DNA from 3 places in the Acetobacter pasteurianus genome. Region 3 is predicted to be linked to each of the others. Evidence: riboswitches for the same ligand, from Rfam matches in the RefSeq annotation. Region 3 holds a riboswitch; each other region holds the start of a gene.
The links. Region 3 has a riboswitch for cobalamin ahead of FCN51_RS17175 (TonB-dependent receptor plug domain-containing protein). Riboswitches for the same ligand answer to the same signal wherever they lie in the genome.

Region 1 (7,879 bases), 560 kb from region 3:
TGGGGATAGACCCCGGCAAAAAGCAGGTGGGGCTGGCGCTTTCCGATGTTTCGCGCATGGTGGCCTCACCATTCCAAACAGTAAAGCGCGGTAAGCTGGGGCAAATGGCCAATTTTATTCGTGATCTTGCCAAAGAACACGAAATTGGCGGCATGGTTGTGGGGATCCCTCTTTCTTTGGATGGGTCCTTTGGCCCCGCAGCGCAGGCTAGCCATGATTGGGCGCTTGCGCTTTCGGAACAGACAGGTTTGCCCGTGTGCCAGTGGGATGAGCGCCTTTCCTCATCCGCTGTGAATCGTATGCTTATTGATGAGGCCGATCTCTCCCGCGCGCGTCGGGCGGAAATGGTGGATCGGCTGGCTGCAGCATACATCTTGCAGGCCGCGCTGGACTCTCTGCCACGTTAAACGTGTTTGGCGGTATTGCCACGGATGTGGCGTACATTTGCCATAAAGCCTTTGAATACTTACCTTTAACGATAAGGTTTTCACTTAAGAGGATGTATCTCGTGTCTCATAATTCTTTTCGGATGGCCGCTACAACTCTGCTGGGTGCTGCCATGTTTGCTCTAAGTCTGCCTTGCGCCCATGCTGAAGAAGGCGTGTTGGGCCGCGCATGGGATAACACCCGTGAAGGCACCGAGCACGCGTGGAACAAGACCAAGGAAGGCACGAACAAGGCTTGGGAAAAGACAAGCAACGGCACAGAAAAAGTGTGGGACAAGACCAAGGACGGTTCTCGCAAGACTTGGGACAAGACCACCGAAGGCAGTGAAAAGGCGTGGGATAAGACCAAGGAAGGCACCCACAACGCTTGGGATAAAACCCGCGAAGGCACTGAAAAAACCTGGGACAAAACTAAGGAAGGCTCCCACAAGGTTTGGAACAAGACCAGCGATGGCACCGAAAAGGCTTGGGATAAAACCAAGGACGGTTCTCGCAAGGCTTGGGACAAAACAAGTGAAGGCACTGAGCACGCTTGGAACAAGACCAAGGAAGGCACAGAAAATGCCGCGCATGATGTTGGCCGCTGGGGCCAGAACACGTTTTCTGATGACAAAAAATAACGCTGTATAACGACGGCTAAAAAAGCCCGCTCTACCTTTAATGGTAGGCGGGCTTTTTTGTTGTTTGCATAGGAAACAGGAGGGGCTGGAATATTTAATGTTTGATATGTGCAGCTTTGCGCATTTTTAAATTGTGCAAAGCGTGAAGTAATTTGCGAAAAGAATTTTGTATTTGCAGCCAATACGCGCCAAATGCTGTCATTCTGGCCTCCTGTTTTTCTTGATCGTTATTTTTAAGACTAAGCAGGAATGATGGCCTGACTATGACGGTATACTTGATGAAATGAATTCTGATTTTAAAAATATATGACAAGGCAAAGAAAAAGGCGGCCCCAGAAAAGGCCGCCTTTTTACTGATGACTGCAGAAAAATGCAGATCAGGCTTTTGCTTCTTCCAGCAGAATCTGTTCGATGATGTCCAAGCCTTCATCAACCAGTTCATCAGATGCAGTCAGCGGTGTCAGGATACGGATTGTAGCGCCCTGCACACCACAGGCCAACAGGATCAGGCCTTTTTCACAGGCACGGGCACACAGTTTGGAACCAAAGCCCTTGCGCTGTTCCACACCTTCATGGCGTTCCAGAATATCAAAGGCAACCATTGCGCCTAGCCCACGTGGCATGCTGACAGGCAGCATATCTGTGCGCTTGTGCCAGCCTGCAATGCGGGCTTTCAGGCGTTCGCCCATGCTGTTGGCGCGGTCCAGCAGCTTTTCTTCTTCAATAATATCCAACACAGCCAGCCCAGCAGCACAGCCCAGCGGAGCACCAGCATATGTGCCACCCAAGCCACCCGGAGGCACGGAATCCATCAGTTCCGCACGGCCAATGACGCCAGAAAGTGGGAAGCCACCTGCCAGAGATTTGGCAATGCACACCAGATCCGGTTCTACGCCAGAATGTTCAATACCAAACAGCTTGCCAGTACGGGCAAAGCCGCTCTGCACTTCATCGGCAATCAGTTTAATGCCGTGTTGGTCGCAAATCGCGCGCAGGTGTTTGAGCAGTGCAGTAGGGGCAACGCGGAAGCCGCCTTCACCCTGCACAGGCTCAATAATAATGGCGGCCACATTGTTGGGGGAGATATCAGCAGCAAACAGGAAGTTCAGCATCTTCAGGCTGTCTTCCACCGTGATGTCATGACCATCGGGGAAGGGGATGTGGTAAACTTCGCCAGGCAGGGTGCCGAAAGGTGCCTTGTAAGGCAGAACCTTACCCGTAAGTGCAGAAGCCAGCAGCGTGCGACCGTGGAACCCACCACAGAAAGCAATCACGCCATTACGGCCAGTTGCGGCACGCGCAATTTTTACGGCGTTTTCTGTAGCTTCCCCACCCGTGGTGAAGAAAATGGTTTTGGCATCGCCAGAAAACGGTGCGCGGGCGTTCAGCTTTTCAGCCAGTTCAATATAGGGCTCGTAAGCAGAAACCTGAAAAGCTGTGTGGGTAAAACGGTCTAGCTGCTTTTTAACAGCGTCCATTACTTTTGGGTGGCGATGGCCAACGTTCAGAACGGCAATGCCGCCGGCAAAATCAACATAGCGTTTGCCTTCCACATCCCAGATTTCGGCATTTTCTGCGCGGTCTGCAAAAACAGGGGTGGAGGTGGCAACACCGCGCGGCACAGCATTGGTGCGGCGGTTCAGAAGGTCTTTATTCGTGGCCATTAATACGGGCTCCCGGGAACTATGTTGCGGGCAAAGTTGTTTCTGTTCCGTAAAATGTTTCGCACGGCAGGGGGAGGAGATTTTTTGTTGCCTCTATGGTGATAAAAAGTCACCATCTATTTGGCGCGTACATATTTGGTGTGCCTATGCCTGCCAGCATTAAGGCAGGGTGGATGTGTTCTGGGTTTCCAGTTCTACTTGTTCCAAAAGCCAGTTTCGGAACGTGATGAGGGATTTTTTCTCCCATGTGGCGGTGGAAGCCCGCAGCAGATAAGCCCCCAAGGCCACTTCTCGCAAAGGGGTTTGCGTAGGCTGCACGCGCACCAGATGGCCTGTTTCAAGATCATTTCCCAGCAGGAAAATATTGCCCAGGGCGATGCCTTCTCCAGCGCGCGCAGCAGCCAATGTAATATGGGCCTGCCACAGGCGCGTTGCGGCTGGCAGTTTTGTGCAGGCAACATTTTGTGCATGAAACCAAAGTTTCCATTCGGCTTCATCTTCTTCCTGCAACAAGGGCGCGCGCAGCAAATCTGCCGTTGTGCGGGGTTGGCCGCCCAGTTCTGTCAGGCAGATGGGGGCCGCTACCGGAAACACATCCGGCCGTGCAATAATCATGCTGCGCGTATTGCGTGGCTCGGCTAACGGAGCATCATCCCGTACATAGCCGATATGGGCATGATTATCTGTTTCCACGCCAGTAACATGAAACGCCGTATTGGCATCTACCGGGCGCAGCATGATTTCCAGTTGAGGGTGTGCACGCCGAAAAGTGGAAAGCCGCGGCAGCAGCCAATGATAAGCAAATCCATGCGCACAGGTAATGGTAAGGGGCGGCGTATGGTTGCGAATATCTGCTGTAGCTGTCGCCAGTTCTTCCAATAATGGGGTGATGCGGGAATAATAGGTATGCCCTGCAAGTGTAAGGGTTCCCGTTTCCTTATCTCGCAAAGGGGTGCCTAGAATATTTTCCAGATCCCGAATGTGGCGGCTGATGGCGGCGTGATCTACGCGCAACTCTGCTGCTGCCCGTCTGATACCGCCCGTGCGTGCAAATGCCGTAAAGGCATTGAGCATGGCTAGAGGTGGAATGCGGTATCGTTGGTCCATAAGTCGCCAGTCAGGGAAAAGTCTGGAGAAACAGGTGGGTTAAAATGAGAGTTCTGGCAAGAGTGATGCACGTATATTCAGCCAAAGATTGAAATATAAGGCCAAAATAAGGTAAGGGTTACGCCACCTTACAACGGTCCCGCGCAAGCGGGTTTGAAAGGGAATGCCGGAGGCTCCAGTACCAGGAACCCAGTCGGCAACTGCCCTCGCAACTGTAGGCGGAGAGCGTATTACTCCTTGGCCGTATAAAGCGGCAGCCACTGGTGGCAACATCGGGAAGGCTGAGTAACGTGCCATGACCCGCAAGTCAGGAGACCTGCCGTTGTTGTCTTGTTTAACCGCCGGGCGAGGGAGCCGGAGGTGGATAATGTACTATGTTTACTCCGCCACTTTTGGCAGGTTTTTCTCGTAATCCCTTTGGTTGTTTTACCTTCATGCTGCGCGGTGAAGTGTAACAATGCCTTTCCCTACAAACAGAATTTGGAAGAGATTTCCGTATTCTCTGCATTGTTTGCTTCTGGCCGGAGGGGTGTTGGGCAACTTGCCCATCCTAGCGCATGGTGAAGAGACGCAGGTTGAGCAGGACCGTCGTCGTTTAGGCAATTCAGGGCCGTTGATTGAACAGATTGACCCGGCCACGGTGCGGGATTCCCAGCGTGCGGCAGAGGCAGCGGCTTCCGAGAAAAAAGGCGATGACACGCCAGACATGAGTGACCACCTGCTGGGCAACATGTGGGGCGCGCGGGATTGGATGGCCAGACACGGCATCAGCTTTGACATTCAGGAAGTGGATGAACTGTGGGGCAATGCCACAGGGGGCACGGCCTCGGGGGCTGATGGCGCCAGCGGGTCGGGCACCGGCCCCGCCTATGATGGTGTGACCATGCCCACCCTGACGGTCGATCTGGAAAAGCTGATCGGCCTGAAGGGCGGCACATTCAATGTCAGCGCCCTGCAGTTGCGCGGGCGCTCCATCTCGCAGGATCATCTGGCCAACTTCAACCCTGTCAGCGGGTTCGAGGCCGATCGTTCCACACGCCTGTTTGAGCTGTGGTATCAGCAGTCCTTTTTGGACGGCAAGCTGGACGTCAAGATCGGGCAGCAGGATCTGGATACCGAGTTCCTGATCAGTGATTACGGGGCTTTGTATCTGAACTCCAACTTCGGCTGGCCCATGGCGCCATCGGTCAACCTGTATGCCGGTGGGCCATCCTGGCCGCTGTCTTCTCCGGCCATTCGCATCCGGTATCGTCCCTCAGACAAGTTCACCTTCATGTTTGCCGCAGCGGATGACAACCCGCCGGGCAATCGCAACAACTCCTTTGGCATCCAGAACGGCGGCAACAGTGCAGATCCCACCAATCAGAATACTCATGATGAAGATGGCGCCAACTTCAACATGGGCACCGGTGCGCTGCTGATTACCGAACTGCAATATGCCCTCAACCCCCAACCCGATGACATGTCGCATGTCACTCAGGACCCCGGTCTGCCGGGTATCTACAAGCTGGGTGGCTATTACGATACGGCCAAATTCCCTGATTACCGCTACAACAATCAGGGCAAGGCTTTAGGGAGTGCGGCGGACACTACGGGCATTCCGCGGTGGGATCGGGGTAACTGGATGGTCTATGGCATTATTGACCAGATGATCTGGCGGCCCTCGCTCCAGTCCCCTCAATCTGTAGGTGTTTTTGCGCGTGCCACAGGCAATGGGGGAGATCGCAACATGATCAGCTTTGCTATTGATGCGGGCATCAACCTCAAGGCGCCCTTCAAGGGGCGTGACAATGACACGGTGGGTCTGGGCTGGGGCATTGGCCGGGCCTCTTCTGGCCAGCGGCGGTATGACCGTAACTCCGGTGCACCTGTGCAGGGCAATGAGAACCATCTGGAACTCACCTATCAGGCACAAGTGATGCCGTGGTGGGTCATGCAGCCGGACTTCCAGTATGTCTGGCATCCCTCTGGCGGTGTGACTGACTGGACAGGTAATCGTCTCGTCGGGAACGAAGCCATCTTCGGCCTCCATTCCAATATCACTTTCTAGGGACGGGGAGAGCAGCAGGCGTGTTCGGAATACTCTTGCTGTCAGGCTTTGTCATTCTATGATGAGGGCTGACCAAACCATGACGTTCTGTTTCAAACTCTTTTGTGCCTGCTCCGGTAGGCTTTATTAAAAAGGATACAACATCATGAACACATCCGTTCATACAGCTATGCCGGTTGCGGCAGCGGGCCAGAGCATTCCGGTTCGTGCCATTTTGCCTTGGGCTGTTTTCGGCCTGATTGTTTCTGCACTGCTGCTCTACTTTGTGGGTGCAGAGCAGGGTGCCACTTCCCTGATTTCCGGACACGCCGTGCATGAGTTTGTGCATGATGGCCGCCATCTGCTTGGTTTCCCCTGCCACTAAGGCATTAGAAGAAAGTTTTACTCATGGTTGGTCGTCTTTTAGCCCGCGGCATGGTCGCGGGCATTCTGGCTGCATTGCTTTCTTTTGTATTTGCAAAGATTTTTGGTGAACCGCAGGTGGCTTTGGCCATTGCGTTTGAAGCAGCGCAGGATGCTGCAGCTGGTGCCGCGCCAGAACCTGAAATGGTAAGCCGTGGTGTGCAGGCATCTTGGGGGCTGCTTACTGCGGTGCTGATGTACGGTGCTGCATATGGCGGTATTTTTGCAATTGTTTTTGCATTTGCTTACCAACGCCTTGCAGCATTAAGCCCGCGTTCTATGGCATTGTTGCTTTCTGGTATTGGGTTTTTAACATTTGTGCTGATACCAGATCTAAAATATCCACCAAACCCACCCGCAGTAGGTCAGGAAGAAACCATTGCTTTGCGGACGGAAATGTATTTTGCAATGGTTGGTCTTTCCATTGCAATTTCCATGATTTCTCTGTCGGTGGGGCGGGCGCTTTCTAACGTGATAGGATGTTGGAACGCGACTGTATGCAGCATTGTGCTCGGGCTTGTGCTTGTTGCCGCGGTGCAGTTTGGTTTGCCAGATATCAATGAAGTGCCAGACAATTTTCCTGCTGTAGTGCTATGGCGTTTTCGAGAAGCATCTATAGGTATGCAAATTGTTTTGTGGTCTGTTTTGGGGCTGGTTTTTGGTGCTCTGGCAGAAAAATGCCTACCATCACCCAATGGTGCCATGCGGAAGACTGCTTGATTTTTTGGTTGTTGGTATAAGTAGGATTTATGGAAAATTTATTTTCCGTAAATCCTACTAAAATAAATCTTTTCAAAGATTTTATGTGCGTAATGCACATTTATAAAAAAGCATTTCCTGACATTGTATTGTTCTGTGTTTTTAGAACATCAATTTGCAGGAAATGCTTTTTTATATCTCTCTCCTAGAAAGTGATATTGGAGTGGAGGCCGAAGATGGCTTCGTTCCCGACGAGACGGTTACCTGTCCAGTCAGTCACACCGCCAGAGGGATGCCAGACATACTGGAAGTCCGGCTGCATGACCCACCACGGCATCACTTGTGCCTGATAGGTGAGTTCCAGATGGTTCTCATTGCCCTGCACAGGTGCACCGGAGTTACGGTCATACCGCCGCTGGCCAGAAGAGGCCCGGCCAATGCCCCAGCCCAGACCCACCGTGTCATTGTCACGCCCCTTGAAGGGCGCCTTGAGGTTGATGCCCGCATCAATAGCAAAGCTGATCATGTTGCGATCTCCCCCATTGCCTGTGGCACGCGCAAAAACACCTACAGATTGAGGGGACTGGAGCGAGGGCCGCCAGATCATCTGGTCAATAATGCCATAGACCATCCAGTTACCCCGATCCCACCGCGGAATGCCCGTAGTGTCCGCCGCACTCCCTAAAGCCTTGCCCTGATTGTTGTAGCGGTAATCAGGGAATTTGGCCGTATCGTAATAGCCACCCAGCTTGTAGATACCCGGCAGACCGGGGTCCTGAGTGACATGCGACATGTCATCGGGTTGGGGGTTGAGGGCATATTGCAGTTCGGTAATCAGCAGCGCACCGGTGCCCATGTTGAAGTTGGCGCCATCTTCATCATGAGTATTCT
Region 2 (7,879 bases), 830 kb from region 3:
GTGTCTGGCTCAGGGCACAGACACCAATTACCGTGCTTGCTGAAAGAAGGACGCGCAAGGTTTTGGAAAAATCAGGCATGAGCAAGTTCTTTTTTCAGCGTATCGGCAACACGTAGCGCCAAGGCGGCTACAGTCAGGGTGATGTTGCCGGTGCCAACGGTTGAGAAAACCGAGGAACTGGCAATAAACAGGTTGTCGTGGTCATGCGTCCGGCAATGGCCATCCACTACGGAATCCTTGGGGTCCGTGCCCATAATGGTGCTGCCTGCGGGATGATCCTGCGGGAAGTAGCCTGGGGTCCACTGTTCATCTGTGCCATGCATCAGCTTGATAAGGTCACGGAAAACATAGCGTGTATGTTCACAACTGCGCACGGTATATTCGGGCAGTTTGTAGTACACTTCCGGGTGCGGGATCCCCAGAATATCCTTATGATCCTTGCTGAGTGTGAGGCGGTTATTGGGGTCTGGCAGGGCTTCGTTATGGCTGAACAGGCGCACTGTGTGCGAAGCCAGATAGCGGATCTGTTCTTCCAGTTCCCGGCCAACGTAACCTTTGGAAATTGCCAACTGCGTGGCCAGATCCACTTGGTTATCATCCACCATATGCACAAGGTAGGCACCACGATCCGTACGCCAGTTTCCATCACGGAAATTGTCAATCACGTTCGTTTCTAACGGTCCACGGCCCGGCCACAGGGCTTGGTCACCACTAATGAAGGTTACCTGCACACCTGTATGGTCCATCATGTTGCGGCCGACATGGCCGGAACTGTTGGCAACGCCATCGGGACTTTGTTCATCGGCAGAAAGCAGCAGTAGTTTGGCTGTTTCAATGCAGTGCGCGGCAATAACAAAGTACTTGCCCGTAACGCGGTGAGATCCTTTGTCCGGGTCAAAGTAATGCACGGCGGTTACGCGCTTGTTCGCGCTGTCTCGCTCAATCTTATACACCACAGCATTGGGGATAAACTTAGCCCCGGCGGCTTCTGCATGGTAAACGGAATAGCTGCCGTTATACATGGCCCCAATAGGGCAGATTGGCATGCAGTTATTATGCCCTTCACACGTTGGGCGACTATCATACGGGCGCGTGTTGCGCGCCTGTGGTTCGTGCACCACGCGCCACGGTGTTTTTTCCTGAATCAGCTTGCGGAACTGCTGCGCAGCGTAGGAAATGGGCAGTGCATCCATAGGATAAGGCTGCTTGCGGGGGGAGCCAAGGTCTTCCACCGCAGGATCTGGCCCGCAAACCCCCATCATGACTTCTGCCTGATAGTAAAAGGGTTCCAGATCATCATATGTCAAAGCCCAATCGCGACCCTGACCGTAACGTGTTTTCAGTTCAAAGTCTGATGGCAGGTAGCGCCAGGCACAACCAGCCCAGTGCCATGTAGTGCCACCCATCATGCGCAGGTAAACCTGTTGATAGGCTTCGGCATTCGGGCCGGTGGTGTGTAGGTAATCGTTCGGGGTTTGCTGATCAGGCGGATGCCGTGCCCAAGGGACAGCCGGAAATGGCCCCTGATAGGAAGGCTTGTTTTCCAGATTGCGGAAGTTTTCTACAAAATGCTGGCGGTCAACGCGCGGGCCAGCTTCTAGCACAATGACGGAAATACCGGCACGCGCCAGTTCATTAGCAATAGAACTACCTGCAACGCCTGATCCTACGATCACAACGTCGGCTGAAAGATTTTCTTCGGAGGGCATAAGGCGGGGTATCCGGTAAGATCAGGTCGGTTCGATAACAAGGGCGGAAGCAGAAAGTGCAGGGTGCCCTTTGGGGCGTGCAACTTCTGGTGGCTTACTTGTCCAGTAGAATGGGCCGCCCGTTGCGTAGGTTTTGGGGTAAACGGCATCCTTGGTGATGTCGAACATCAGGGCAGAGCGGTAAACAACCACCTGGCCATCCGCAATGCCCCGGTACCAGCCGGTTAGAATTTCGTGGATGACATCTTTAAGCTTTGGATCAGATTTTTCCGCAGCATGAGCAAAAGCTGATGCTGTTGTAAATTTTTCCCGCTCCAGCAGGGCATGCAGGGCATTGAGTTTATCTTGCCGATCTGCATTGGCATGCACGATGTTGGCATACAGAGCAGCACCAATCTGGGGGTTCAGCGTATCTCTATCTGTCAGGCGCTGGGATACCTGCATAAAACCGGACAGGTCTTCATTGTTTGGGGTGGCAGGAGAGGTATCCGCAGCAAGGGCTGCCCCCGTTGTGCTTGCAACAGAAAGACCAATGCCGCCTAAAAGCACATCTCGCCGGGACATGCGTAAAAGCTTGTTCAGGCGCATGGCGTTAGGGGATGCACACCATTCCGCTACAGGCTGCCCCTTGTGCGTTTGTCTCATTCTTCGGGTTCTCCCTACAAAGCCGGGCTCCGCTCTGTTGGAATGAAACATTGCGGAGAAATATTGAATTCCAAATTCTGAATGGTTTTATAGAGAAGGCCTGAGCTTGCAACCTGTTATAACGGCATAATACCTATTTCATGGCCTGTTGAGGCAGGTATGCTCAAGAGTTAATGCGGCAGTTATTGCCTATATGGCCATGAAACGGCTGCCACGTATCTGTTCTGCCAAAGAGTTCCAAACCTAAAAAACCATGCAGTTTCAGGGAGCCGTCTTCCGCCACCCATATAATGGCATCGTAAGTATTTTTGCTTTGAGGGTCAAAAATATGGCCTTTCCAATGGTCATGCCGGCCTTCCATGGGGTGGAAGCCTTTGAGCATTTGAAGGTTACATTCTGTTTTTCTGCGGCCAGAAGCCTCTTCATCCTGTGTTAGGTTTAACCCGACAAGATTCCCGCACATCTTATCGCCACATGTATGGATATCGAACACGCCTTTGCCGTCTTCTGTAATCCATTGTCCTGTTATAGTTGGTGTAGAGGCGCTTTGTGCATAAGCATGAGAAGGTATGCTGCCCCATGCAAAAAGCAGTGCTGTTATAAATGAGCTAAAGGCATGTTTGTACATTTTACTGCCTTGTCCTGCCGCTATCGGTTCATCCCGCCCGGTGTGATGTGCCTGATGGAGGCAGGTCTCCTGGCTTGGGAATATGGTGTTATCAGACCTTTTGCCTTCCCAGCCGCTTTACTGGCCAGTGGCTAGCCGCAACCGGCAGCAGGTCCAACCTCCCCTTACAGTTGCGGGAGCAGCTGCCGACTATAAGTTTCTGCTTCAATATGAGGCAGAAACCCGTGCACGGCATTCCCTTTCAAGCTGCTTGCGCAGCACCATCCATCTGTTCAAGCGTGTATTCTAGCAATAAGAGGGCTTGGTGCCAGTATGGGAAAAGCAGTGCAGGTGAGATGTTTTTGCGCCTCGCTTTGCCTTACAGGGCAGCAATAACTTTAAGCCCTGCCAGAATCGCATTGGGAATAACCGAGGTTTCTCCGGGGCGCATCATATATTCAAACTCCGGTGTCACAACCAGGCCCGGTGTGACGGGAATGCCGTAATACGCTTCCAGAATCGCGGAATGCGTTTGTGGTCCATTGATATAAGGGCCAAGCGGAACGCCAGCGGCTTCCTGCATGCGTTGCCCGTAGGCCAAACGGGGGCTGAGCTGGTAATAGGAATACATTACGCCCAGACGATCCAATGGCCGGTGAGGGATAATGCCCAGAAGGGAAGCTCCAGCATAAAATTCGTTTGAGAATGTAGAGTTACTTGGCGTGTTATGAATGAACCCGGCCAATACATATCCACCAGCCATTTGGTGTTCGCCATGGCTGCGATATACCATCTGATCTGCCTCTATATAAAATGTATCACGCGGTTTGAGTTTATGTGGATGCACCGATCCCGCAAAAGCGGCGGGAATGGTGCCAACCATGTCAGGGTAAGGTGACGTATCGTGGCCAAAGCCGATTTTGTAATGACCGGGAAGCTTGCGCCTGCCAAAAAATGGTTCCCACGTTAATTCAATAGGCGTTTGGATGCCCGTATAAGGCTCATCGCCCCATGCCCAACCTGTGTTATCGCGTGCTTTAGGGCCGATGCGATAAATACCAGTGCGCAGGATAAGATCATGCGTTGGCCGAAAGCGTACTGTGCCACCCCATGATGTTTTGGGGTAAACGCTCCAACCCGCCGGTTCTCTTATAGCCATAGGCGCAGAACACATGGTCATGAACGTACACAGCAAAATAGAAGTAGAATATGTGTGCGTAAGTGAAATGCGCCCTACATTGATATTGATGCGGTTATTGAGGAAAGATTTTTCCAGATACAGATCTGCCAGACGAGCCGCTGCAGGGCCATGGATGCTCCATACTTCTGTAAGAAGTACATTTCTTTCCCCAACATGATCCCAACCAACCTGCCGGCCTTCACGGTTCATCACAATGCCATGCAGGTACCAGCCCTGTAGCGGATTCCAACCGGTTAACTTACCCAGATCAAACAGCATGCTGGCACGTATTTCGTGCGTGTAATCCATACCTTTTGAAAGGCCGCCGGCAAGATTGGCCATGCCTTCACCTTTATAGGTTAACTCAAAGGTAAAGCCGTGCTCACTTAACCTGTCGCGCCAAGGTTTAAGGCCGGGGGCCAGATTGCCAAAAGCCTGTTCAGCAACAAAATAGCCTGCGCTGATATCCTGCCTACGTAACGCTGTATTGTTGTGGTTTAACAGATAGGAAAGACTTTCTGTATTAAACAAAGCCTCCAGACGTTCTTCTGCTATTGGGCGCTTGTGTTTTTTCGGTATTTCAGCGTTGATAATAGGTTTTGAAGATAGTTCAGGTTTCTCAAGAGATTTGGCGGGTTCATTCTGCTGGGCGTATGCAGTGGAAGCTTTAAGAGCAATATCTAATGTGAAAAGAACTGTTCCGGCGTAGAGTAAACGGGCAATGAATAAAAAATCCTGCCGATAGCATGATCTTTTTTGTTCTGAATTTGAAATGATATCAGTTAAGGGCATCGCCCGATCCTCATGGCGCAAGAATGGCCATTGCCTGCGGTTAGCATGAAGCAACGGCGTATTTCTGAAGCAAGGGGAAGAAATACAGAGATTAAAGCGAAAGGTGGCTGGCAACTTTCTCTTTAAAAAACAGGATTTATAATTTCTGCAAACATTTTCTCGTTTCCGCGTTTGTTTTTGTTTTTATTATTACGAATTATGGAAACTAAATTACGAATAGAAAGATTCAAGGATTTTTTTCTGTTATAACGAATATTCAAGAAAAAGTTTACGAAGTTACAATGTTACAACAAGGTTTGTTCCAAAATACGCATGCAAGAAATCCGTAGGAAGCTAGGAGAGCTTCCCACGGAAAATAATAATCAGGTCGAAGGTGTTTTGGTAATTTGTGGTTGCGCGTGCAGGGCATCATGAAGTTGCGTATCATCCAGCGCATTCTCCCAGCGTGAGACAACAATAGCAGCAACAGCGTTTCCAACCAGATTGGTGAGGGAACGACATTCAGACATAAAACGGTCAATACCCAGAATCAGGGCCATGCCCCCAACAGGTACACTGGGCACAACAGAAAGTGTTGCAGCCAGAGTAATAAAGCCCGCTCCCGTCACACCAGCAGCACCTTTAGAACTCACCATAGCCACCAGAAGCAGGGCAAGCTGCTCCTGAAAGCTAAGGTGCACATCAGTTGCTTGCGCAATAAATAGTGCGGCAAGTGTCATATAAATATTGGTTCCATCCAGATTAAAGGAATAGCCCATGGGAACAACCAGCCCTACAATTCCTTGGGAACAGCCTGCCCGTTCCAATTTGGCAATCAGACCGGGCAGGGCAGATTCGGAAGAACTGGTGCCCAATACAATCAGCAGCTCTTCTTTTAAAAAGACCAACAGCCGCAGAATGCTAAAGCCAGCTAATCTTGCCACAACCCCCAGAACAACGCCAACAAACAGAATGGCAGTGAGGTAAAATGTCAGCACCAAGGCGAGAAGGTGCAGAATGGAATGCAGGCCAAACTTACCAACGGTAAAGGCCATGGCACCAAAAGCCCCAATAGGGGCCAGATACATCACCAAACGCACAACCCCAAAAACAAGTTCTGTCAGGCTGTAAAACAGGTTGAGAACGGTTTCACCCGCTTTGCCCATTTTGGCCAGGCTGATGCCAAACAGGATGGCAACCAGCAGAACCTGTAAAATTTCACCAGATGTAAACGCACCAGCGGTTGTGGAGGGAATGATTTGTAGCAAAAAATCTGAAAAGGAATGATGTTGCGCAGCAGCACTTACAAACTGTGTAACAGAACTTGTATCAAGGCTTTCTGGCCTAATGTGTAGGCCAGCACCGGGTTGCAGAACGTTGGCCACAAGCATGCCAATAGCCAGCGCCAAAGTTGAAAAGCACAAAAAATATAGCATGGCTTTACCTGCTACGCGGCCTGTTTGCTTAAGGTCCGCCATGCCTGCAATGCCTGTACACACTGTTAGAAAAATAACAGGTGCAATGACCATTTTGATAAGTTTAACAAACCCATCTCCCAGCGGTTTAAGTGCCGTAGCAACAGAGGGAAACATTGCACCTACGGCAATGCCTGCACCCACAGCCACCAGAACCTGAAGGTAAAGGAAGCGTTGGTGTGAACTGGAAAGGGGAGCAGATGATGGAAGCACGCCTAAAACTTTCTGTTCTTGTTTTTGTGCCTGTGGTGCATCCTGATGAAATATATAGTGTTATATCAAGAATATACGCGCAGACTCACGTAAGGTAACGCGTGTTTATATCGTTTGGGAAGAGAGGGTATATCTCTTTTTCTTGAGTTTTCCGGGGTCAAACAGTGTGTAAGGTGAATATTCAGCGCGAAGAGCCTAGATTACAGCGATATAATTACATGAATGTAATGAGGTGGGGTTTGACCATATTTTTATTTTGAATGCTAGCAATTCAGGGTAGGTAAGCTTGCTTCTTTGTTCACATGAAAGCGGCGCTGGTTTAACCAGCGCCGCTTTCATGGAAGAAGGGCAGTTATGATTGTATCTTTTTAGGCGGTGAAGAACTGGCTTAAGCCAATGTTGCGTAAGGCACGCCGATAGGCAATGGAGCTGCGGTCTGCCACCACATGCACTTCCAGGGAAGGGTCAAGCGGCAGATTTTCAGGCTTTTGGGCTTCCACCAAGGCACGGTCTTCTTCAAAGACTTTCAGGTTGAAATCATAAACATCCTGCAAAGGCAGATCGGTATCAAAGTTGCGGCACATGGGTGCAAACATGCGTGTTTTTTTTGCGGAAACAGGAGAAGCTGCATTCATGATGACCAGCCTCCCGTTGTCGGGGAAATGAATTTCCAGTGTGGCAGTAAAGGGAACATGCACCCGAAAATGGCGCAGCCATTCAAAATCCGGCCGTCCGCGTTCTGATTGCCCAATAGGGTAATTGCCTACATTGCTGCGGTATTCTGCCTCAAACCCATAGGGTGTCATTTTGGGCATATAAGCTGGCACAACAGGGTTGTCTGGGTCTGCAAAAGTTTCTGTATGAACAAATGCAAAATGGGCAACATCTATAAAGCCCTCAACCTGCCTGCCAGCAAAACCGGCAATGTCTATCCATGGGCAGTTGATCTGTTGAAAGCCCGCTTCATCCCAATGTGGCATGGAAGGAATGGAGATATCTTCATTGTCCTGTGGGCGTAGGCACGTCCAGATCAAGCCATATCTTTCTACCACAGGATAAGTGCGCAGATTCAGTCGGGAAGGAATGGCGCTATCCGGGTGGGCGGGAATACGTACACACTGGCCTTGATGGCCAAACTGGAAACCGTGATAGGCGCAGGCAACTGTCTGGCCGTTACCCTTGCCCATGCTGAGTGGCACGCCACGGTGCGGGCACAGATCATCTGCCACAACAATGTCTTCACCTGCCCGATAAATAACCAATGGTGCATCAAGTAACG
Region 3 (7,879 bases):
GCTGCATGGTGCTCAAACTTTCCGGCATGATAGAGGACACCGCCACTTTTACCCGCCTGCAGGCCACAACAGTCTGGAACATTGTCAGCTACGTTTTTAACGCGCTTATCTTTTTGTTTCTGGGCATGCAGTTGCCAGAACTTCTGCAACATGGCGTGGCGCTGGGCCATAAATACGATGTGGCCTTGTGGCAGGTTGGCCTGTTTGTGGTGCAGATATACGCCATCATGCTGGCCATGCGCTTTGCAGGTGTATGGACATCCGTTTTTGGCCGTTGGGTGGTGGCGCGCATTGGCAGCCTGCCGTTTGAACCCACAGGTTTTGCAGGCAGCATGTTGCTGACATTCGCTGGCGTGCGCGGGGCCGTTACGCTGGCGGCTGTGCTTTCCCTGCCAGAAGGCACAGATGGCACGGATGCCTTTCCCATGCGCGATGCCGTGGTGGTGGCCGCTACAGGCGTAATTGTTCTCTCCCTGTTGGCAGCCAGCGTGTTCATCCCGCTGTGCCTGCGCTTTTTGCCGCAGGAAACGGTGGACAAGAACGCGCAGGAAGAAAACATGGCCCGCCAGAAGCTGATACGCGCAGCCCTTGCGGTGCTGACAAAAGCGCGGGCGCAACCGCCAGTCCCCACCCCCAAAGGCACAGCACTTGCCAAGCCGGAGGGGCAAAATGCCGCAGATGAAGCCCTGCGGCAGGAGGTGATAGACCGCCTGTACCAGCTTTATCACAGCCGTTTGGAAGAAGAGGACGAAACGCCGCGCATCACGCCGCTAGACCGCAGCCGCGCGCTACGCCATGCGCGTATGGAACTGGCGCTGCGCCTGCAACTGCTACGGGCCGAACGGCAGGCCATGCGGGATATGACATCACGCAGCGAGATCAATGACCAGACAGAATGGAAGCTCCAGCAGGAACTGGATTATGAGGAGCAGGTTATTCGCTCCCAGTCCCAGCGCCTCCCGCGTGAAGCCTAAAGCCAGCCGCCGCGCTGGGGTGTGCTTTTGTTGACAAGCCACCCCCAGCCTGTAAACCACACCGCATGATGGTTTCCCCCCTAGGGGAATGAAAAGGGAACCGGGTGCCCGCGCCATTGCCTGCAATGGTTTTGCGATATTCCCGGGCTGTCCCCGCAACTGTAAGCGGCATGGATGTGCACACACAGCGCCAAGCGCTGGCCCACTGGAACAAACCTTTCCGGGAAGGGGTGCCACAACCGAAAAACCGCAAGCCAGGAGACCTGCCATCAGCACACAGTTGCAGACGGGGCATGTCAGCCGGGGTGTGCTGGCAGGCTGGGCAAGCGGTCAGCCAATGGGGTGGTTTGTGCCCTGTGGTGGAAAAAGCCGGGCCAAGTCTCGTGGCAACGCTGTTAAACCGCGAGATTGCCTTAACCCATGCGCCTAAAAACTCTTTTGCTTACTGGCTCTTCCCTGTTGCTGGTAGAAACCACTGCCGCTATGGCCGCAGATGTTGCAAACCCCACCACATCAACGGGTAAAAACACTGTTGCTGCCAAAGTGGCTTCCACCGCTCCGGCGCAAAATGCGCCTGTTTCTACCGGGGCGGAGGGCACGCAGGCTGTGCAGGCCCGCAGCACACAGGCTTACCCGGATTACGTTACGGTAAGTGCAGCACGCCACCCCATGCGGGCGGATGAAATTGGCACGGCCATGACGATTGTGACCGAACAGCAGATCCTCACCCAGCAGCGCCGTACGCTTACAGATATTCTGGCCCGCCAACCGGGGTTGAATGTGGTGCGCTCTGGCGGCTTTGGCGGCACCACCTCCATTTTCATGCGCGGCAACAATGCCAACGAGGTGAAAGTGCGGCTGGATGGCATGGATATTAACGATGGCAGTTCCACCTCTGGTGCGTTTGATGCTGCTCAGTTTGTAACCGATGGCATGGGCCGCATAGAAATTCTGCGCGGGCCACAAAGCGGCCTGTACGGGGCAGATGCCATGGCCGGGGTTATTGATATTACCACAGCACAGGGGCAGGGCAGGTTTACGCCTTTTGTGCGGGTGGAAGGTGGATCTTACGGCACGTTTAACCAAGTTATGGGCGCGCGCGGCAGTAAGGGAAAGTTCCATTACAATGTTGAGCTTTCCCATTACCGGCAGGATGGTTTTCATGAAATCCCACGCTATATCGGCCGCTATTTTGGCGCAGACAAGGAACAGCGCCACCGGGGGGACAGAAACGATAACCGCTCCGCTAACATTCGCCTTGGCTATGATGTCACCCATAATTTTGATCTGGGGCTCACGGCTCGGCTGATTCAGAGCAACCTGCACACCTACAGCGCCTATAATATGGAAGATGAATATTACAGCCGCCTAGGATATTACGGTGATGTGGGAAGCGAGCGTGAACACACCACGCAAAATCAGGCCATTGTGCGGGGCACGGCGCATCTGTCCTCCTTCGGGGGCAGGTTCGATCAGGTGATTGGTCTGGGGTATATGACGGGCCGCAGAAGCTGGACAGAAACCGGCACCACGCTGGAAGGCGATGCCTTGCAGTATGACCCCACATATTACCGCACCAGCCGCATTAAAATAGACTGGCACGGCACTGTTAATCTGGACAAATATGGATCTCTGCTTGTGGGGGCAGAGCATTTTCATGATACGTTCAATTCCAGCCAAGGGGGGAGTGCAGCATCTTCCACACCGTTCAGCACCAGTGCGGGCATGGATACTACAGCGGGCTACGGGCAGTATCAGGGCAACTGGAACAAGATTTTATATGGCGCGGCCAATATCCGGTATGATGCCAATTCCCGCTACGGCAATTACGTGACGTGGCGCGTGGCTCCGGCCATTCATATTCCGCACAGCGGCACGGTTATCAAGGCCAGTGCGGGTAGCGGCTTTCATGGTCCTTCATTGTATCAGCTTTTTGCCAATCAGATTTCCACCAGCTATGCGGAAAAGGGTAACCCCAACCTGCGGGCCGAACGCCTGATAGGGTATGATGTGGGCGTGGAACAAACCTTGGCGCATGATAAACTGCATTTTGGGGCCACATGGTATGAAAACCACGTGCGCAATCTTATCCAGTCTGTCAGCTCTTACGAAAATTACTATTCCACCTATTCCTACAATAACGTGGCCCGTGCGCGCATGTATGGCGTAGAAGCGTATCTGGACTGGAAAGCGCTGGATACGCTGGATTTCAACCTGAACTATACATGGACCCACGCGCGAGATGCCTCTACCGGCCAAGCCCTCCAGCGCCGCCCGCAGCACAAGTTCAACTTTAACACCACATGGCAACCGGTGGATGGGCTCTCGCTTTCGGGCAATATTCTGTATGTCAGCGGTTCGCGCGATACGCCGGTTATTTCCGATACGTACCAGTATTGCAGCACATGCGGCAAAGACCACGGATATTTCACCATAGATCTGGCAGCTAGTTATAAAATCAACCGCTATGTTACCGTATTTGCGCGGGCGGATAATCTGCTCAACCGCCAGTATGAAAGCCCCATAGGCTACCTTCAGCCCGGCCGCGCAGGCTATGGCGGCTTTACGCTGAATTACTGATGCAGCTTTCCGTCTTCCTTCGCCGGGTGGTTGTGTGTGCATTGGGTGCAGCCCTTGCAGTGTTTGCACCCGGTGTGGCACGGGCGGAGCGTGTGGCATCGCTCAACCTGTGCACAGATCAGCTGGCCCTTATGTTGGCAAACCATAAGGATATTATAGGCGTATCCACCCTTGCGCGGGATTGTACGGAATCTGTGTTGTGCCAGCAGGCGCAGGATGTGCCAGTGTTGCAATCCACTGCAGAAACGGTGCTGGCCGCCAAGCCGGATGTGGTGCTGGCAGGCCGCTTTACAGCCCGCTTGGCTGTGCGTGCCGCCAAGGAGGTAGGAGCCAAGGTGCTTACGTTGCCACCTGCATCCTCCTTGGCGGATATTCCAGACCAGATCATGCAAGTTGCCAATGCGGTGGGGCAACCAGAACGCGGGCGGCAGCTTGTGGCGGCGTTTCAGGCAAGGTTGGCAGAAATAGCTACAACCCGCCAGGTATCAGACCCCATAGCCGTGGTGTATGAGGCCAATGGTTTTGTGGTGCACGCTCATAGTCTGCCAGATGATGTGCTGGCCCATGCCGGTTTGCGCAACTTTGCCACCACGGCAGGCACACCCCCTTTGGGTGGGCGCGTGCCGCTAGAGGTGCTTTTGGCCTATCACCCGGATTTATTGGTAAGAGACCCCTCCGGTCCCGGCCATTCCCTTGCACAGGCCATGCTGTCCAACCCGGTTATGCTGGCTATGTTTGCACCGCCGCATGTTGTGGATGTGCCAGCCCGTCTGTGGCTCTGTGGGTTGCCGCAAACGCTGGATGCCGTGGCCACATTACGCCATGCGCGGGATGGTATTATGGCTGATGCTGCAAGGCATGTTTCAGATAATCCCATCGCACAGCTCAAGGTAAAGGAAACTCAACCATGAAGCCCCTGCGCCCCGTTGTGCTGAACACCCTGCTGGCGTTGCTGGTGGCTGTTATGGCTATGGCCTCTCTGTGGTGGGGGGAAAGCAGCATTAACGTGCCTGCGGCTTTGGCGGATTGGTGGAGCGGTGCCCATTCCATTGGCGCGGTGATTATGGGGCAGTTGCGCCTGCCGCGTATGTTGCTGGCCCTTATGGTCGGCGGTACGTTGGGGCTAAGTGGTGCGGTGCTGCAAGGCTATTTGCGCAACCCGCTGGCTGATCCGGGCCTTTTAGGTGTTTCAGGCGGGGCGGCCCTTGGGGCTGTGTGCGTGTTTTATACAGGGCTTTTTCAAATTGCCTCGGCTTTGCTGCCGCTGGGCGGTTTAGCTGGTGCATTGGTTACGGCCATGTTGCTGGTGGCGTTGGTAGGGCGTGGGGGGGCTTTGGTGTTGCTGCTGGCCGGTGCGGCTGTCAGCAGTTTTACTGCCGCCCTTACGGCGCTGGTGCTCAACCTGGTGCCCAGCCCCTATGCCACGTTTGAAATTATGCACTGGCTTATGGGGTCTTTAACAGATCGCACATTAAATGATGTGCTACTGGCCTTGCCCGGTGTGGTGGCAGGCTGCGCCCTGCTTATGGGCTGTGGCCGCGCGCTGGATGCCCTGACAATGGGGGAAGACGTTGCCCAGAGCCTCGGCTTTCAGTTGGGTGGTGTAAGGGGCGTGCAAATGCGCGTGGTTGTGGGCACAGCCTTGGCTGTGGGGTCCTGCGTGGCGGTTTCTGGCGCTATCGGGTTTGTGGGGTTGGTGGTGCCGCATTTGCTGCGGCCTTTGGCGGGGCATCGGCCATCTCGGCTGATGGTGCCAGCCTTTTTGGGCGGTGCGGCACTTTTGTTGGCGGCAGACTTGGCTGTGCGGTTAATGGCCGGGCGCACGGAGTTACAGTTGGGCGTGGTTACGGCTTTGGTGGGTGCGCCTGTGTTCTTCCACCGTGTGATCCTGTTTAGAAAACGGAATATGCTGTCATGCTGAATGTGCAGAATGTTGGCTTCAGCATAGAAGGTGCGCAGCTTCTCCAATCTGCCAATATGCGGTTTGAGGCCGGGAGTGTGACGGCGCTTATAGGCCCCAATGGTGCAGGCAAAAGCACATTGTTGCGCATTATGGCCGGGTTGCTGCCCGCCACGCAGGGGCAGGTGGTGTGTGATGGCGCACCGTTGCAGCAGCTTACACTGGCCCAGCGTGCGCGGCTTATGGCGTATATGCCCCAAGATGTGCCATCGTTTCCGCCCATGCCAGTGCGGGAGGTGGCATCATTGGGGCGTCTGCCCTATGGGGAATCTTCAGCACAGGCCTTGCATCATCCGGCGGTGGCACAGGCCTTGGCAGAAGTGGGGCTGCAGGATTTGGCAGAGCGCCCGGCCAGCCAGCTTTCTGGCGGGGAGCGTGCACGGCTGATGCTGGCGCGTGCCTTGGCCGTGCAGGCCCCCATCTTGCTGGCGGATGAACCCGTAGCAGCGCTGGACCCGGCACATGCCTTGGCCGTTATGCAGGTGTTTTGCAAACTGGCAGATCAGGGCACGTGTGTTGTGGTGGTGCTGCATGATCTGCTGCTGGCCACACGTTTTTGCAAAACACTGGTGCTGATGCAGCAGGGGCGTATACGCCACACCATCCCGCCCGCCAGTTTAACGGATGAGATGGTGCGCCAAACTTACGGTGTAACCACTCGGCGGGTAGAAAACGCTGTTGTGCCGTGGGATTTATGCACGGCACAATCAAAGTAGTATTTGCAAAATGTATGATCAGGGCAGGGTTAATCCGCCCTCACGTGTTACAAGTGCTTCCACACCCGGCACAATGCGCTGGATGAGATCCCCCGCAGGTTGGGGCGTGTTGGTGACAACATGGATGGAGGAAGATGCTGCAATGTCCTTGCGTGCGGCATCCAGTGTTTCCCGCGCCTGTTCACGCCACCCGGGGGTGCGCTCTGCACCCAGTGCCGCCAGCCCGGCACGCGCCAAAGCGGCCAGACGGGCAGATGCTGCCAGTGCGGGCGTAAGGGCAGCATGGCGGGCTGCAACCTGATGAAACGCAGCATCATTATCCGCCCAGATTGTGAGCTGCCGCTCTAGTTCTGGCCGCAGTTCTACCTTGCCGTTTACAAAAGCCACTGCTTCTGCATTAAACTTTTCGGCCTCAAAGCTATCCGGTCTGGCAATATCTGCCGGGGTGTTTAAATCCTGCTCCGTGGCCGTCTGCTTATGGCGAATTTGTAAAAATTCGTGGTTATGGGCGTAATTGCGAATAGGGGAAACAGCACTCAGCAGCACATGCGGGGCCTGTGTTTCACCCGCTGCCAGACGCTCTAGCAGGGCATCAGCATCTTCCTGGCTTTTCAGGCCCAGAAGGTCCAGTTTGTCCCGCGTTACGGCCAGCCTGCCATACAGGGTTTGAGGCACGCAGTTTTGCGGGGTGGACCAAAAACGCTCCGCCACAGCGGCCATGCGGGGCCATAGGCGGGCATCCAGCATGTCTTCATCCACCACCTCTGTCCACAACGCACCTTCGGCCCCCAGTATCAAGGTTTTCTGCTGCTTGGTTAAGGGCGGTACAGGGGCTTCGGGCTTGGTATCCGTTGGGGGGGCAATGGTGCCGCCGGGGCCGGTTGTCTGGGCTGCCGCCTGTGCTTCTGCGGCATCCTTGCGGGTGTCTAGCGGGTCTGTCTCATAATAGGCGGAGGCCGGGAGCAGCCTGTCCAGATAATAAGGGCCGGAAACCACCACCGGCAAACCTGCCTCTGCTGCTTTTGCCGTGTTGGCTGGGCCGCGCCAACTTTCTATAATGGTGTGGGGCGGCACGTTGGCGGCCAATATCTCATCCCACCCCATAACGGTTTTACCATCGGCTTTGAGCATCTGCGCCACGCGGTTTGTAAAACTGGCTTGCAGATCAGCCGGTGTGGCAAAATGATGTGCCTGCATGTAGTGCGCAATGCGGGGTGTGAGTGTCCACTGTTTGGCCACCACCTCATCCCCACCAATATGGAACACGGGGTCCGGGAACAGGGCGGACATTTCAGCATACAGGCCGCGCACAAAAGTATAGGTGGCGGGGTTTGTGGGGTCCAGCGCCGCGCGGTTGATCTCGGCCCGGTCTGTCGTGTTCATGGGCAGGACAGAGGCGTATTGAGGGTAGGCCAGTAGCATGGCAAAGCTGTGCCCCGGCGTATCAAACTCCGGCACAATGCGCACGCCCCTGTCTGCCGCATACTGCACCAGATTACGGATTTCGGCCTGCGTGTAATACTGCCCGTGACTGCTGATTTTTTGCAGGCGTGGGTAATGCCTGCTTTCTACCCGAAACGCCGCGCCATCTGAAAGATGCAGGTGCAGCACATTCAGTTTCACCATTTCCATGGCATCAAGCTGCCGTT

Region 1: it holds a riboswitch for cobalamin, as region 3 does, so the genes downstream of both, FCN51_RS19835 (carbohydrate porin) here and FCN51_RS17175 (TonB-dependent receptor plug domain-containing protein) in region 3, are expected to answer to the same signal.
Region 2: it holds a riboswitch for cobalamin, as region 3 does, so the genes downstream of both, FCN51_RS21030 (DUF2147 domain-containing protein) here and FCN51_RS17175 (TonB-dependent receptor plug domain-containing protein) in region 3, are expected to answer to the same signal.

Annotation. Positions count from the first base shown of each region.
Region 1 covers NZ_CP039846.2:1,357,058-1,364,936, forward strand. Annotated here, with positions in the region: gene ruvX (Holliday junction resolvase RuvX) at 1-407, shown strand, start outside; gene FCN51_RS19820 (endoglucanase) at 410-1,066, shown strand; gene gabT (4-aminobutyrate--2-oxoglutarate transaminase) at 1,444-2,730, opposite strand; gene FCN51_RS19830 (LysR substrate-binding domain-containing protein) at 2,890-3,837, opposite strand; cobalamin riboswitch at 3,955-4,175, shown strand; gene FCN51_RS19835 (carbohydrate porin) at 4,295-5,887, shown strand; gene FCN51_RS19840 (CbtB domain-containing protein) at 6,033-6,251, shown strand; gene FCN51_RS19845 (CbtA family protein) at 6,275-7,009, shown strand; gene FCN51_RS19850 (carbohydrate porin) at 7,194-7,879, opposite strand, start outside.
Region 2 covers NZ_CP039846.2:1,618,582-1,626,460, forward strand. Annotated here, with positions in the region: gene FCN51_RS21015 (c-type cytochrome) at 1-79, opposite strand, end outside; gene FCN51_RS21020 (GMC family oxidoreductase) at 72-1,709, opposite strand; gene FCN51_RS21025 (sorbitol dehydrogenase family protein) at 1,731-2,405, opposite strand; gene FCN51_RS21030 (DUF2147 domain-containing protein) at 2,518-2,982, opposite strand; cobalamin riboswitch at 3,025-3,263, opposite strand; gene FCN51_RS21035 (carbohydrate porin) at 3,341-4,933, opposite strand; gene dctA (C4-dicarboxylate transporter DctA) at 5,296-6,600, opposite strand; gene FCN51_RS21045 (aromatic ring-hydroxylating dioxygenase subunit alpha) at 6,969-7,879, opposite strand, start outside.
Region 3 covers NZ_CP039846.2:792,095-799,973, reverse strand. Annotated here, with positions in the region: gene FCN51_RS17180 (Na+/H+ antiporter) at 1-974, shown strand, start outside; cobalamin riboswitch at 1,027-1,259, shown strand; gene FCN51_RS17175 (TonB-dependent receptor plug domain-containing protein) at 1,395-3,554, shown strand; gene FCN51_RS17170 (ABC transporter substrate-binding protein) at 3,554-4,465, shown strand; gene FCN51_RS17165 (FecCD family ABC transporter permease) at 4,462-5,475, shown strand; gene FCN51_RS17160 (ABC transporter ATP-binding protein) at 5,469-6,230, shown strand; gene FCN51_RS17155 (beta-N-acetylhexosaminidase) at 6,249-7,879, opposite strand, start outside.